DNA from 3 places in the Paenibacillus sp. NPDC093718 genome. Region 1 is predicted to be linked to each of the others. Evidence: predicted binding sites of a transcription regulator. Region 1 holds the regulator's gene; each other region holds the start of a gene.
What was found. Region 1 encodes Rex, which represses fermentation and respiration genes when NADH is low (regulators of the CRP and FNR family bind a similar motif). Its sites were predicted from a motif close to TTGTGAAATATTTCACAA; they were not measured.

Region 1 (5,190 bases):
TACCGTCTTGAAAACGATAAAACCGATAACCGCGCTGACCGTTGTGTTCATACTGCAGCTGCCAGGCATACTCGCCCTCATACATTCCAGGCAGCAACCGCTTAATTTCTACGCCAGGCAATTCGTTATAAATCTGATCCCGCATCTGGGCTTCCGACATCCCCGTATTCAACAAAACGGATTGGACAGCGTCGGCACCTTCAACAGGTACGTTGTCATCCGTAAATTTTACCCATACCATACGATCTTGATTGTCTTGATCCTTCCCGCTTATCACCCAATAGTTATTATCCTCGCCCCACACCGATTTATAGGTTTTCCCGGACGTAACCAATTGGCCATGCTGTTTGGCGGCAGCAATTGCCATTCTTTCTTCATTCCATGTATCTTTCATAACATATGAATAATAGAGCTGTAAACCAAGCAGTAACAGCAGCACGCCGGATACACTCAGCAATATCCACTTCGTTTTTTTCTTCAAATCCGTCTTCCTCGCTCCCCTTGATTATTCCCTAGAGGGTTGTAAGACGCTCAAAGGCACGCTGCGCTTCCCGGCGGATACGTTCCTCATCGAGAGTAAGACTCGCGCCATTCTTCACGACCTGCTTGCCGTCAACCCATACATGCTCAACATCCTTCGCACTGGCGGAGTAGATAGCATGAGAAATGTAATCCGTCTTCGGAAGGAAGTGCGCCTGATCCGTGTTCAATGCGATCATATCTGCCTTCATACCTACCGCAAGCGTACCAATATCCGTAAGGAAGGCTGACTTGGCTCCATATTCTGTACCCATCCGAAGCGCTTCGGATGCTGGAATCGCGGTTGGATCCCCGCTCACTCCTTTATGGATCAGTGCGGCCAGCCGCATCTCTTCAAACATATCCAGATTATTATTGCTGGCAGGTCCATCGGTACCCAAAGACACGGTGACCCCGGCTTTCAGCAGTGCAGGCACGCGAGCGATGCCGCTGGCAAGCTTCAAATTGCTGCCTGGATTATGCGAAACCATCACTTGATGTTTGGCCAGAATTTCGATTTCTTCATCGGTCAGATGAACGGCATGCGCAAGCAGCGTTGGACGGGAGAACATGCCAAGCTTCTCTAGATGCGCAACAGGCCGAAGTCCGTAGTCATTTACATTCTGAGCGACTTCCGTTTCCGTTTCGGACATATGCGTATGCAAAGGCAGATTCAAATCATGTGACGCCTGCACGAATTTTTCGATGAAATCCGGCGGGCACGTATAGGGTGCATGCGGTGAGATCATCGTCGTAATTCTACCGTCAGCCTTGCCATGCCAGTCTTTCGCGAATGCAACCGCCTCATCCAGCTTCTGCTGCTGCACCTCAGGCGGACATAATCCGATGACACCGCGTGTCAGAACGCCGCGCATTCCGGAGTCCTGCACAACCTTCGCAACCTGATCCATATGATCATACATATCCACAAATGTCGTGGTTCCGCCTTTGATCATCTCCAGCACGGAGAGTGAGGTTCCCCAGTATACATCGTCGGCCGTGAATTTGGCTTCCATTGGCCACATCTTTTCCTGAAGCCATACCTGTAGTGCCAGATCGTCGCCATACCCGCGAAGTAGCGACATGGCCGCATGACCGTGCGTGTTCACCAATCCAGGCAGGAAAAACAGATGGGTTCCGTCGATGATTTCTGTTCCCTCTTGGACAGTCGGCTCTTCTTCACCCAGGTAGGTGATCCGGTCATTCTCCACGACCATATATCCGCGTAACACGGATTTTCCTTCCTCTAGTACCGCAAACGTTCCGTTTTTAACCATCCACTTCGTTGTCGTCATGTGCTGCATCCTCCTTGCCGTTATCCAAATAATAGGCCAAACTCTGCAAATCCGTAGTAAAATCAGCCGTATGAATCCGGATATGGGATGGAGCTTTCAGGATGGTCGGCGCAAAATTCAGGATAGCCTCGATGCCTGCCGCGATAAGCTGATTCGCTACATTCTGCGCCTCAAAATCCGGAACGGTGATAATTCCGATACGAATGCCGTACTCATGAACCGTCTTCTCCAGTTCCTCCATCGGCTGTACGACCAAATTGTTAATTTTCATACCAACTTTGGGAGAATACGAATCGAAAACCGCCACAATCTTCATATTGTCCTTTAGAAATGCATTGTAATTCGATAATGCATGTCCAAGATTACCGGCCCCAATCAATGCGACATTGATCTTCTGGTCCAGCTTTAGAATCTGGCGAATTTTCTCGATCAGATAAGATACGTCATATCCGATCCCTTTCCGTCCAAAATCACCGAAATACGCTAGGTCCTTACGAATTTGAGCAGGATTGAGGTCCAGTTTCTGTCCCAATTCCTGGGAGGAAACCGTGGAGACCTCCCTTTTCTGAAGCTCATTCAAATAGCGCAAGTATACAGGTAATCTGCGGACCACGGCTTCCGAAATTTTTTCCGATTTCATGCATGCTCCCCCTAATAATAGGTTAATAACTACATTTGTTTGTGCTCGTTCATGGTTTCACTTTATTCAGCTTGATTCCCTATGCCTGCCTCTGCCTGCAGCCATTCCGAAATTCGGGGAACGATTCCCTCTGTCGGCATGTGCTCCATCTTCGGTCCCGGCAAGGAATATAAAAAATACTTCCCATAATAGGATTCAATGACCCGAGTATCGTAGACGATGACAATCCCCTTATCCTGCGCGGTCCGTACCAATCGACCAAATCCCTGTTTGAAGCGGATGACCGCTTGCGGGACCGATAGCTTCATGAACGGGTTCTTCTTCTGCTGCTGCAGCAATTCGCTCTTGGCTTCGACCAATGGGTGGTTCGGCGGCTGGAACGGCAGCCGGACGATGGCAAGGCAAGTGAGTGCCTCACCGGGTATATCTACCCCTTCCCAGAAGGAGCTGGTACCCAGCAGGACCGAAGCGCTGCTATCCTGGAATCTCCGGATTAACTTGGTTCGGCTGGTTCCGTCCATCCCTTGTCCCAGTACCGTAATATCGCTGGATGCCAGCGCCTCCTTCAAGGGCTCATGCACCTGACGGAGCATGCGGTACGAGGTGAACAGGACAAGCATGCGACCATGTGTCGCGATTGCCGTATCAGCCAATGATTGCACAAGTGTATTCACAAAGAGCGCATCCCCGACCGAGCCCTTCACGCTCGGAAAATCGCGCGGCACAACAAGGAGTGCCTGCTCCCTGTAATTAAACGGGGACGGCAGCAGAACTGTGTTCAGGTTGCCGCTATCTGCCGCTTCCTGAAGACCCAAGTTCTCGATCATGAACTGAAACGATTTGTCCACAGACAAGGTCGCCGATGTCAGGATCACGCTTTGTTTCTTGTCAAAAAACAATTCCTTTAAGTGGGTGCTGACGTCGACAGGCACCGCGTAAAGCTGCAGCGATTTGCCGCGGAAGTTGCCGTTGGCCTCCATCCAGTACACCGTACCTTCATCATTCAGGGCCATGAAGGACCTCAGGTCCTCACGGTGTGCGGCCAGGTCCTTAAACAGACCCGATAGGTCTGTCAACAGACTGTCCGCGCTGTAGTCGTCCAAATCTTCCTTCATTTCGGCGATCAGCTTGTCACCCTTGCGTACGACATCGCCCAGCGTCAGATGAATTTGATGCTCCAGCTCGGCAAGCGAATCCCAATCCTTCGGCTTCTTCAGAGGCGATAACCGAAGCGAGAATTGACCGGCATCCCCCGGGGTCGCATCTCCGCGTTCCGGAAGTAGTCCGAACAATTGATCGCTGAGCCTGTCCCAGTTCTCTTTGGCGGTGATCAGGTCCGGATAGATCCGATCGATGATGGAAGACCACTCGACAGCCTTTTCATGCGATGATGCTTGCAGCAGCTGGCGAAGAGCCGGAAGCTGACCGCTGCGGCTGTCTTTGTACATACGGGTCAACGTGTGGACAACCGAAAAATATTTCATCTGCAAGCCAAGGTGCTTGCCAGCGACGTCCTCCAAATGATGCGCTTCATCGATGACGAGACGCTCATAACTCGGAAGCAGCTGGTGATTCGCTTTCACGTCGGTGAACAGCTTCGAATGATTCGTAATGACAACATCCGCGATGCCCGCTTCATGTTTGGCCCTGTGATAATAGCATTTGCGGAACCATGGGCAGGCACGGCCCAGGCAGGAATCCGAATCACTGGAAATGGTCTCCCAGAAATCCCCTCCGCGACCGCCAAGGTTCAGCTCCTCATCATCCCCGTTCTCCGTCTGGGTCAGCCAGACCAGCATCTGCGCCGCGGTGATCACATCTTCCTTCGGGGAATGAAAATCTCTTCTATTTATTTTATGTTCAAATTTTCTCAAACACAAATAATGGCCTCTTCCTTTGAAAATAGCCGCTTTAAAAGGAAAAGGAACAACCTGGGTGAGCAGGGGAATATCCCGGTCACGCAGCTGTTCTTGAAGGTTGATCGTATGCGTGCTCACCATAACCTTCTGTTCCTGCTTCACGCTTTGATAAATCGACGGCAGCAAATACCCGAGGGATTTGCCTGTTCCCGTGCCGGCTTCGATCAATAAATGTTTATTCTCATCGAGTGCCTGCATCACTTCCTGAAACATCATGTCCTGGGCATCCCTGCTCTCGTAATGAGGCAGCGTTTCCTTTAGACGTTCACGGACATCATTCATGTATTGCTCAAAGCTTACATCAGCCAAGGGATTAGGCTCCGACTCATCCCGGACAGGCGCAATATCGTTCCAATCGTCAACTGCCATGGCAAATTGACGATAGTACGTATGGGTGTCCCCGGCTTGTACAGCCTGGAGCTCCCTGTCAGCACGGATGCCGTCAAAGAACCAGGCCAAATCGCTGTCCTCGTCGGCAAACAGGTCGCTTAAACGCTGCACGGTAAGCAGAGGAAGCTCATCAATCTCCTCCAGGCATTTCAGCAGCGCATAGGCTGTGGCAAGCGCATCGCTGTCCGCCTGATGCGGACGGTCATGCTCCAGGCCGAAATGAGAGGACACCATCCCGAGCTGATAAGAAGGCAGCGAGGGAAAACATATTTTTAAGAAGTGCATCGTATCTAGAATTCGGCCGCTGAACGGTAAATAACCGCAGCGATCGAGTGCATTTTGCAAAAAGTTAAAATCAAAAGCGACATTATGCCCAACCAATACGACATCGTCGAGCATGGGCACGAGTTCCATCATCATTTCTTCC
Region 2 (5,190 bases), 280 kb from region 1:
AACCAGAATGCGGTTTTGCCCAGCTTTTCATTCAGACGGAAGCCGAACACTTTAGGGAACCAGTAATGGAAACCGGCAATGACGGCGAATACGGCGCCTGGAATGAGCACATAGTGGAAGTGGGCAACCAGGAACATCGTATTGTGATACTGATAGTCGGCACTGGCCATCGCCAGCATGACGCCGGTTACGCCGCCGATCGTGAAGATCGGAATAAAGGCAAGCGAGTAGAGCATCGGCGTCGTAAAGCTGATTCGACCCTTGCGAAGCGTGAAGAGCCAATTGAATATTTTGATCCCGGTCGGTACGGCGATCGCCATCGTTGTGATGGAGAAGAAACCGTTGACCATGGCCCCTTGACCCATCGTGTAGAAATGGTGGGCCCATACCAGGAAGGACAATCCGGAAATAATCGCCATACTTAATACCATGGAGCTATAACCGTACAAGTTCTTTTTGGAGAAGGCCGAGATGATCTCACTGAAAATACCGAATGCCGGCAGAATAACGATATACACCTCAGGGTGACCCCATACCCAGAACAGGTTGGCCCATAGCATATCCATACCGCCGTTCGCCATCGTGAAGAACTGGGAACCAAAGATGCGGTCGAACATCATAAGCAGGAGCGCAATCGTAAGTACAGGGAAAGCAAAGATAATGATGACACAAGTGATCAGTACAGACCACGTAAACATTGGCATGCGCATCAAGGTCATGCCCGGAGCACGCATCTTCAGGATCGTTACGATAAAGTTAAGACCTGTCAGCAACGTACCAATCCCTGAGATTTGAAGCGACAGAGAGTAGTAGTTGTTGCCGACCGTCGGACTGAATTCGATACTGGCCAGCGGGAAGTAAGCGGACCAGCCGGCATCCGGCGAACCTCCGATAACGAAGGAAATGTTGAACAGCATCGCGCCGGCAAAGAACAACCAGAAGCTGATTGCGTTCAGTTTAGGGAATGCTACGTCACGGGCACCGATCTGGAGCGGAACGATGACGTTCATCAGACCGAATATAAACGGCATGGCCATAAAGAGGATCATGATGACCCCGTGAGTCGTGAATACTTCATTATAATGCTGACCGGTCAGAAACTTCATCTCCGGTGCGGCGGTTTGCGCACGCATCATGATCGCGTCCACGCCTCCGCGGAACAGCATGATCAATGCACAGATGATGTACATGACACCAATTCTTTTGTGATCCACGGTCGTCAGCCATTCCCGCCACATGTATCCCCACTTCTTGTAATAGGTCAAACCGAAGAGGATTGCGAGCGAGACGAGCACGATACTCACCATGGCGCCGTAAATTAACGGATCACCGGTAACGAAAAATTCGTCCCATTTCATAAAGGCCTAGCTCCTTTCTGGATGTATGAAGTATATCGGGTGAACAACGTTTCACTCACCGATTTAATGTCCTTCATGTTGATGATTTGGGCTTTCTTCAGCCGGGAAGTTCGGCAGCGGTTCATTCGGATCCACGTTCGTTTCGCTGTCAAATTCCGTTTCTTCCGTTGTTGCAGGATCCGGGTGGACGTCTTTATGGTCCTGATGCTCCTCATTTCCGTTAACATCGCCGCCATGGTGATGATCTTCGGATGGCGGCGGACTGAATTCCAGATGCGTATTGGAGAAAGTCATCCGACCGACATGCGCGGTATCCAGAAGCTTCTTGAACTCATCTTCCTTCAGTTCAGGCGCGGTGTCCTTTACATCCTTAACCCACTCATCGTACTCGGCAGAGGTCATGGCAAGAGCTTCGAACTCCATATGGGCAAAGCCTTCGCCGTTGAAGTTCGCGTTACGTCCCATCATTGAACCCGGTACGTCGGCAACCATGTTCAGCTTGGTGATCATGTCGCTCATCGCATACTTCTGTCCGTGAAGCTGAGGAATCCAGAAGCTTGTGATCGGACCGAATGAATACAGTCTGAACTCGATCGGACGATTGGTCGGAATGTTCACGTAATTGACAGTCTCGATTCCCTCTTCCGGATAGCTGAAGTGCCATTTCCAGTTCGAGGAGGAAGCGTAAATAACCAGAGGTTTTTGGTTCTCATAACCTTCAGGCACATTCTCGACGGCCACCGTCGTTTTGACGGTTACGACCGAGAGCACGGCAACGATCAGAATCGGAATGGCAGTCCACAGAATTTCCAGCCATTTGTTGCCCTCTTCATGAGGCGGCTCGTAACCTTCGTTGGATTTCTTGGCTCGATATTTGGTGAGCATGTAGATATAGAGCGCGTAAACTACCGCTAGAATTCCGACCATCATGAGAATGGAGAATATGATTGTATCGGATAGGGTTCTGGCAGCCGGTCCTTTCGGATCTAATGCCGTGAGCGAGCTGCATCCCGATAAGAGCAAGGTAAAGCATAAAAACATTGCAAATAACGGCCCTCTTTTGTTCATGATGTACCCCTTTCCTTGAAACGTTCGTTCGATTCAATGTTACTGACACATCTATAGTAGAAAGTTCCGGTCGGCTTTGCAAAACACATAAACTTGTATAATTAACAAATAAATCCACATTCGTGTCAATGTATGTAATTTTATGTGTTCAATTTGTTACAAAAGGGTGCGGTTGTGAGCGAAATCATTGTAGTGGCGCGGTTTTGAGGCAGTTCATACTTTGTTCAAATATTCACGAGAGTTACCAGTTTCGTCACAATTCCGGGCCTGTTTTTTGCCGCAATCGGCCCCTAAACCTGCCGAATAAATCCCTGTATTGATAAGGGTTTAAAGGTCTATGTATATTATTTCACAATAATTTCGAAGCGGTTTTTTATTTCCAGTTTACTTATTTCACCCAAAGGTCCGATGAGGCATGTGATATGATATAACTAAAAATTGGAACGAGATTTTTTTCTGGAAATTGTGAAACTCTTGATAGGAAAGAGAGGGGAGCAAGTGCGGTCGTTCTGGATATGGTTTTTATTTCTTGTTTTGAGCTGGCTGGGCGCCTTCGCCCCTGTGCTCCAGCATGTTAATCCGGATCAGTTGCCTTGGAGATTGGGGAGCAGCGCCATTTTTTTCATGGCCTTTTTTTTGGCGCCATTATACCGAGCAAGGCCTGCAATGCTATTTGTCACACTGCTCGTAGCGTCGGTATTTTCCGTTATCTCCTTATGGCCGACTAATACGACTGCAACGAACCCGTACATTCTGCTGGTTTATTCCATCCTGGCGGGAAAAGCCGTGTATCGGCTCACGTTCGTTCATGCTGCCTGCATTGGTTTTGTTCTGGCTGCAGGTGCCATGCTGCCGGGTTTGTTGGGATACCCCGAGTTTCCGTGGTTCTTCCTCGTTTTATACTCGGTTATGCTCGCGATGGGGCTGGCCTTGTTTCGCACCGTCTTCTCCCGTAATGAAGAGTCAAGAGTGCGATATGAAACGCTGCTCAGTGAGTATCGTAATATGAAGCGTCGCCTGATTACGGATGAGCAGCATGCCAGGCAGGAGGAGCGGGCACAGGTCGGTCGCGATATCCATGACTCCGTCGGGCATAAATTAACGGCAATGCTCATGCAGCTTGAGATGCACCGGATGCAGGCAGACGGGGAAGCCGCCGAAGTTCTGAAGGGGCTCAAAGCCCTTGCCAAGGAAAGTCTGGAGGAGACCAGGAACGCGGTGAAATCCATGAAGCAGCAGGAGACCAGCGGATTGCCCGCAATCATAGGACTTCTCCGGCGGTTGGAATCCGAGAGCTTTATGCGCGTAACGCTAACGGCGCGGCATGGGGCCCTCACGGTACCTTTAAACAATATCCAATCCATTGCGGTATACCGCGCGGTTCAGGAAGCCATGACCAATGCGATGAAGCATGGGAGTACGCGAGAAGTGCATATCATTTTTGAAGCGCCGGGAGGCGGCATATTCCGTTTTGAGGTAAGCAATCCGTTTCACCGGAAACGCGATACATACCGGGAGGGCTATGGTTTAAAAGCGATGCGAGAGCGAATGGAAGAGGCTGGAGGCGAGCTTCAAATCTCCCAGTACGACAATCAATTTATCGTTCGCGGAACGTTATTCATGTCCAAGTTGATAGAGGAGGGAGTCCGCTGATACGCATATTATTGGCAGAGGATCAGGCCATGGTTCGTCAAGGTTTGAAGATGATGATCGAAAGCGATTCGGATATGCTGGTTGCCGGTGAAGCTGGCAACGGTAAAGAGGCTGTGGCTTTATGCGAAAACCATATCTTCGATGTCGTTGTGCTCGATATCCGAATGCCGGAGATGAACGGATTGGAGGCTGCCCGCATCATACGTTCACGATGGCCGAAGACAAAAGTGCTGATGCTGACGACGTTTAATGACGATCAGTATGCGGTCGAGGCGCTAAAGAGCGGGGCGAGCGGATACATGCTGAAGGAGGCGGAGCCGGAGGCTTTGATCCGCTCGATTCGAAGCTGCTTGAGCGGTGGATTGTCGCTTCAGGAGGATGTAGCGGCCAAGGTGATCCCCAAACTGCTGGAAGAGAAGCAAGCACCCGTCGTTGATGCTTCGATTACCCCGCGGGAGCTGTCCATCATACGTCTGGTAGGGGAAGGGCGCAGCAACCGCGAAATCGCAGACGAGCTGGGTTTGTCGATCGGGACGATCAAGAATCACGTCAGCCAGATTATGGACAAACTTGATCTGAGAGACCGGACACAGCTGGCGATTTATGCTATACGGCACAATGTGGTTTAATTCGCGAGAAAAGACGATAAACTTCTAAATTCGAAATCTAACATGACTGAAGTCATGGTTCTGAATCAAAGCAATGACCGAGGGCAGTGATGACACTGCCTTTTTGCATATACACTTGTAGCAGTGGAGGACGATATGAACGAAGGGTAACAAGGCAGGTTAGGTTTCATATCGAGAATGGGGGGGACATGATGCTGGAAACCGTAGAACTTCGAAAAGCGTTTAAGGGCAAGACTGCTGTGGAGGAAGTCAGCCTGTATCTAGACCGGGGAGAATCCGTCGGATTGATCGGTCCGAACGGCGCCGGGAAATCAACAACAATCTCCATGATATCATCCTTGCTGAAACCGACGGGCGGCGATGTACGCCTGAACGGCAAAAGCGTGCTCAAGCATCCGCAGGACATCCGCACGGTATTAGGCGTGGTGCCTCAGGAAATTGCCTTGTATGAGGAATTGACCTCGTATGAAAACCTTAAATTT
Region 3 (5,190 bases), on a different contig from region 1:
AAGCAGGAGTGCCGTTCTTCAGTATTTCCGGTTCCGACTTCGTTGAGATGTTTGTCGGTGTCGGTGCTTCTCGTGTACGTGACTTGTTCGAGAACGCGAAGAAGAATGCACCATGTATCATTTTCATCGATGAAATTGATGCTGTAGGTCGTCAGCGTGGCGCCGGTCTTGGCGGCGGCCATGACGAGCGTGAACAGACACTCAACCAGTTGCTGGTTGAAATGGACGGTTTTGGAGCGAACGAAGGCATTATCATCGTGGCTGCGACCAACCGCCCGGATATTTTGGACCCGGCGCTTCTTCGTCCGGGACGTTTTGACCGTCAGATTACCGTAGATCGCCCGGATGTAAAGGGCCGTGAAGCTGTACTGAAGGTTCATGCACGCAACAAACCATTGACGAAGGATGTTAAACTCGACATCATCGCCAAACGTACAACCGGTTTTACAGGCGCCGATCTGGAGAATCTCCTGAATGAGGCTGCCTTGCTTGCGGCTCGCCGCAACCGTAAAGATATTTCCATGCGAGAAGTGGATGAGGCGATTGACCGCGTTATCGTTGGTACGGAGAAACGCAGCCGCGTGATCAGTGACCGCGAGAAACGCATCGTGGCTTACCATGAAGCAGGTCACACCATTGTGGGTTACTTCCTCGAACATGCGGATACGGTGCATAAGGTAACGATTATTCCTCGTGGTCGTGCCGGTGGATATGTCATTATGATGCCGAAGGAAGATCGGATGCTCGTGACGAAGCAGGAATTGCTCGATCGCGTAACCGGTTTGCTTGGTGGCCGCGTCGCCGAGGAGCTGTTCATCGGTGAAATCGGGACCGGAGCCTACAGTGACTTCCAGCAAGCGACAGGCATTATCCGCAGCATGATTGTGGAATACGGTATGAGTGAGAAGCTCGGCCCGATGCAGTTCGGCACATCCCAAGGACAAGTGTTCCTGGGTCGTGACATCGGACACGAGCAGAACTATAGTGATGCAATCGCTTATGAGATCGATCAGGAAATGCAGCGATTCATTAATGATTGCTATGAGAAATGTAAAGAGATCCTGAATAAGCATGCTAAAGAGGTTCACCTGATTGCGAACACGCTCCTCGAGATGGAAACGCTGGAGCTTGAGCAAATCAAGAATCTCATTGAGACCGGATCAGCTGAAGGCAACGGCAGTGGCGACGGTGAAGGAGAAGGTTCTTCCGAGAATGGTGAACCGATCATCGACAACATTGGCGACGTGAAAGTTCGCATCCAAGGGAAAGAAGACGGCGAGCAGCCGACTTCCACGGAAGAAATTCCGAACAACCCGATGGATTCGAATGATCCAGGGCCAGAGCGCAAAGATTCCGAGCGCAAGGATCCTCCAGGCGGATCGGACAACGGTAACAGCAGCTTAACGTAATATTCGCTGATAAAAGCTCGAATACCGAATAAAATTGAAGAACCGGAGAACGATAATTCGTTTTCCGGTTCTTTTTGTGCTTTCTATCACATTGACAGGGGGCAGAATGAACGTGTACATTAGTTGTTAAATAAGGATGCGCATCCTTTCACAAAGGTGGAAACCATCCTGAAAGTCACATGGTCATCAGCGGCGAACCGCCGGACTATACAAAGGGAGAGGGTCGATCATGGAAGCTTTGGCACTGGAGCGTAAGGCAGAACAGAACCGTGAACTGCGTGAGCGGTTAATGCAATTGAAGAAGGAACGTAACGCAATCATTTTGGCACATTATTATCAACGGGATGAAATACAAGAGGTCGCTGATTTCCGGGGGGATTCCTTCCTGCTCGCGCAGAAGGCAGCACAAACGGATGCCGAGGTTATCGTATTTTGCGGTGTGCATTTTATGGGCGAAAGCGCTAAAATTCTGGCACCGGGCAAGACGGTTCTTATACCGGATGAGCGGGCCGGCTGTCCTATGGCGGACATGGTCAACGTTGACGGACTGCGGAAGCTGAAAGCGCAGCATCCGAATGCCAAAGTGGTCACGTACATCAATTCATCGGCCGAGATCAAAGCTGAGACGGATATCTGCTGTACTTCATCCAATGCCGTGAAAGTGATTCAGTCGGTGGATTCGGATGAAATTATATGGGTGCCTGACAAAAACCTGGGGCATTATGTTCAGCAGCATACCGACAAGAAGCTCATTATCTGGGAAGGGTACTGCAACACGCATGATATGCTGACGGTGAAGGATGTCGTCGAGATGAAGGCCAAATATCCTCATGCTGAATTTGTGGTGCATCCGGAATGCCGTCCGGAGGTTGTTGCGATGGGGGATTTTGTAGGGAGTACCACCGCCATTCTGGAGTATTGCAAAAATTCATCGGCCAAGGAGTTTATCGTGGGCACGGAGGACGGGACCGGTTATCAGCTTCGACTGGATAGCCCGGATAAATCGTTCCACTTCGCTACGAAATTCCTGGTGTGTCCGAATATGAAAGTGAATAACCTCAAAAAGCTGGTTAAAGCGTTGGAAACGATGAAGCCGCAAATTTATGTGCCGCCGGTCGTTGCAGAGAAAGCCAGAACTTCATTAGAGCGCATGTTACAAGTTAAGTAGCATGCGCTACTCTTTCGTGAAAAGACAGGTGAGGCATCGTGATACCGCAGTATTTAATTGATTTTGAGCTGAACGATCTTCCGGTAGTTGAGACGGACGTCATCGTGATCGGTTCAGGCATTGCGGGTTTATATACGGCGATCATGGCAAGTTCGACTCAGAATGTGCTGCTGATTACGAAGAAATCGCTGCTCGAAAGCAACACGCGTTATGCGCAGGGAGGAATTGCAGCCGTAACAGCTGAGGATGATTCTCCGGCCTATCATCGGCAGGATACCCTCTTGGCAGGGGCTGGCCTATGTTCGTCTGCCGCGGTGGATGTCCTTGTAAACGAGGGCCCGGTTGGCGTTCAAGAGTTGATTCGGCTCGGTACGATGTTTGATGTGGAGAATGGAGAGCTCGCGCTGACCCAAGAAGGCGCGCACAGTCACCGCCGGATCCTTCATGCCAACGGAGATGCTACCGGATATGAAATTGTGCGTGCCCTTTCCATTCAGGTTGAAATGCTTCACAATATAGAGGTGTGGGACGATCATTTTGTCATTGACCTGATTACCGAGCAGGGAGAATGTCATGGCGCTTTGGTACAAATGCCTGATGGAAAACGGGTATTCGTTCGTGGACGGGCGACGGTTATGTGTTCCGGCGGCGCCGGTCAATTGTACCGGTATACGACCAATCCGGAGGTTGCCACAGCCGATGGCGTTGCCATGGCTTATCGGGCAGGCGCAGAAATTCGGGATATGGAGTTTATACAATTCCACCCGACGGCGCTTAGCTATCCGGGGGCGCCCCGATTCCTAATATCAGAGGCGGTTCGAGGTGAAGGCGCTGTTCTTCGGAATATACGAGGTGAACGGTTCATGCCCAAATACCATGATTTACTGGAGCTGGCACCGCGGGATATTGTAGCACGGGCGATTGTCAGTGAGATGGAAGCAACGGGGTCTACCTTTGTTTATTTGGATATTACCCATGAGTCGCCGGAAATGGTCAGACATCGATTCCCAACGATTTATGAAACCTGCATGCAGTACGGACTCGATTTATCGTCAGATTGGATTCCGGTCTCCCCGGCTGCGCATTATATGATGGGGGGCATCAAAACCAATCTGTACGGCGAGAGCAGCGTGAAACGTTTATTTGCTTGCGGGGAGGTATCGTCTACCGGTGTCCACGGTGCGAACCGTCTGGCCAGCAATTCGCTGTCGGAGGCGATTGTGTACGGTAGCCGTATTGTCGAGCGCATTAAGAGCCTGCCGGAACCTTCAGGAGATCCGCTTCATGTATCATTCCACCTCGGTCGCAAGGACGCTCCGTCCCAAGCGATGGTGGAAAAACGCTTGAAGCTGCAGAAGGTGATGGTACGTTATGCAGGACTTCGGAGAAATCGGGACACTCTATTAAGAGCAGCGGAAGAGCTCGGCCGTCAGCTGCCATTGTTCCAATCCGTGCTCTCCAAGCGTGAGGAATACGAGTTTGCCAACATGCTCACAGCATCCCTACTCGTGGTTCAGGGTGCACTGGGTCGTGAAGAAAGCCGGGGAGCCCACTATCGTGAGGATTTCCCGGAGCGGAATGACAGCGTATGGCAGAAACACATTGTCCATACACGGGATCAAGAAATGACGGAGGAATTAAGCGATGATGTTTAACGGATACAACGATGGCCTTCTCCAGAGTATACGGACTTGGCTGCAGGAGGATATCGGGTCGGGGGACATTACGACCCTCACCACCATTGAGCCGGGTCATGAATCCAAGGGTGTTATTCATGCCAAGGAGGCAGGAATCGTGGCAGGCATGCCGGTAGCAGAGCTGGTATTCGAAACGGTTGATCCGTCGCTGACGTTTACGGCATTGGTTCGAGATGGGGACGAGGTTGAAAAAGGAACGGTTCTCGCCGAAGTGGAAGGAAGCACTCACCGTATTTTGACAGGCGAGCGTCTCGCTTTGAATTTGCTTCAGCGTCTGTCAGGTATTGCAACAAGAACACGTTCTTTCGTTGATGTTCTAGAGGGATTGCCGACAAGATTGGTGGATACCCGCAAAACGACACCAGGCCACCGAATGCTCGAGAAATATGCCGTTCGGGTTGGCGGCGGCGCGAACCATCGTTTCGGTCTGTACGATGCCGTCATGATTAAGGATAATCATATTAAGGGTGCAGGCGGAATCGCGCAAGCGGTCAGCCGCGCAAGAGCCCATATTCCACATACCATGACGATCGAAGTTGAAACTGAGAGCTTGGCGCAGGTGGAGGAAGCACTGGCTGCAGGCGCAGATATTATTATGCTGGATAACATGAGTCATGACATGATGGCGGAGTCTGTTCGAAGAATCAAGGTCAAGGCCCCTCATGTTCGCGTCGAAGCATCGGGTAACGTGACGCTGGAGACCGTACGCGGGATTGCCGAAACCGGGGTCGACGTCATATCCGTTGGACGGCTGACTTATTCTTTCCATAGTCTCGATATCAGTTTGGATCTGAATGCGAAGAAAGGAGGGACAGAGGGTTGATACTGGTTGTGGATGTAGGGAATACCAATATTGTACTGGGTGTGTATCAGGGAAAGAAGCTGCTGCATGATTTCCGAATCAGTACATCGCGTC

Region 2: qoxA (cytochrome aa3 quinol oxidase subunit II) is a predicted target of Rex. The motif match lies at 2,647-2,664, and genes of this name have one in related genera.
Region 3: nadA (quinolinate synthase NadA) is a predicted target of Rex. The motif match lies at 1,546-1,563, and genes of this name have one in related genera.

Annotation. Positions count from the first base shown of each region.
Region 1 covers NZ_JBNNUS010000002.1:852,211-857,400, forward strand. Annotated here, with positions in the region: gene ACQKPA_RS09655 (DUF5590 domain-containing protein) at 1-481, opposite strand, end outside; gene ACQKPA_RS09660 (amidohydrolase) at 513-1,814, opposite strand; gene ACQKPA_RS09665 (redox-sensing transcriptional repressor Rex) at 1,789-2,454, opposite strand; gene dinG (ATP-dependent DNA helicase DinG) at 2,517-5,190, opposite strand, start outside.
Region 2 covers NZ_JBNNUS010000002.1:567,298-572,487, reverse strand. Annotated here, with positions in the region: gene qoxB (cytochrome aa3 quinol oxidase subunit I) at 1-1,358, opposite strand, end outside; gene qoxA (cytochrome aa3 quinol oxidase subunit II) at 1,422-2,426, opposite strand; gene ACQKPA_RS08335 (sensor histidine kinase) at 3,093-4,079, shown strand; gene ACQKPA_RS08330 (response regulator) at 4,076-4,708, shown strand; gene ACQKPA_RS08325 (ATP-binding cassette domain-containing protein) at 4,900-5,190, shown strand, end outside.
Region 3 covers NZ_JBNNUS010000020.1:14,084-19,273, reverse strand. Annotated here, with positions in the region: gene ftsH (ATP-dependent zinc metalloprotease FtsH) at 1-1,409, shown strand, start outside; gene nadA (quinolinate synthase NadA) at 1,639-2,577, shown strand; gene nadB (L-aspartate oxidase) at 2,616-4,232, shown strand; gene nadC (carboxylating nicotinate-nucleotide diphosphorylase) at 4,222-5,097, shown strand; gene ACQKPA_RS31980 (type III pantothenate kinase) at 5,094-5,190, shown strand, end outside.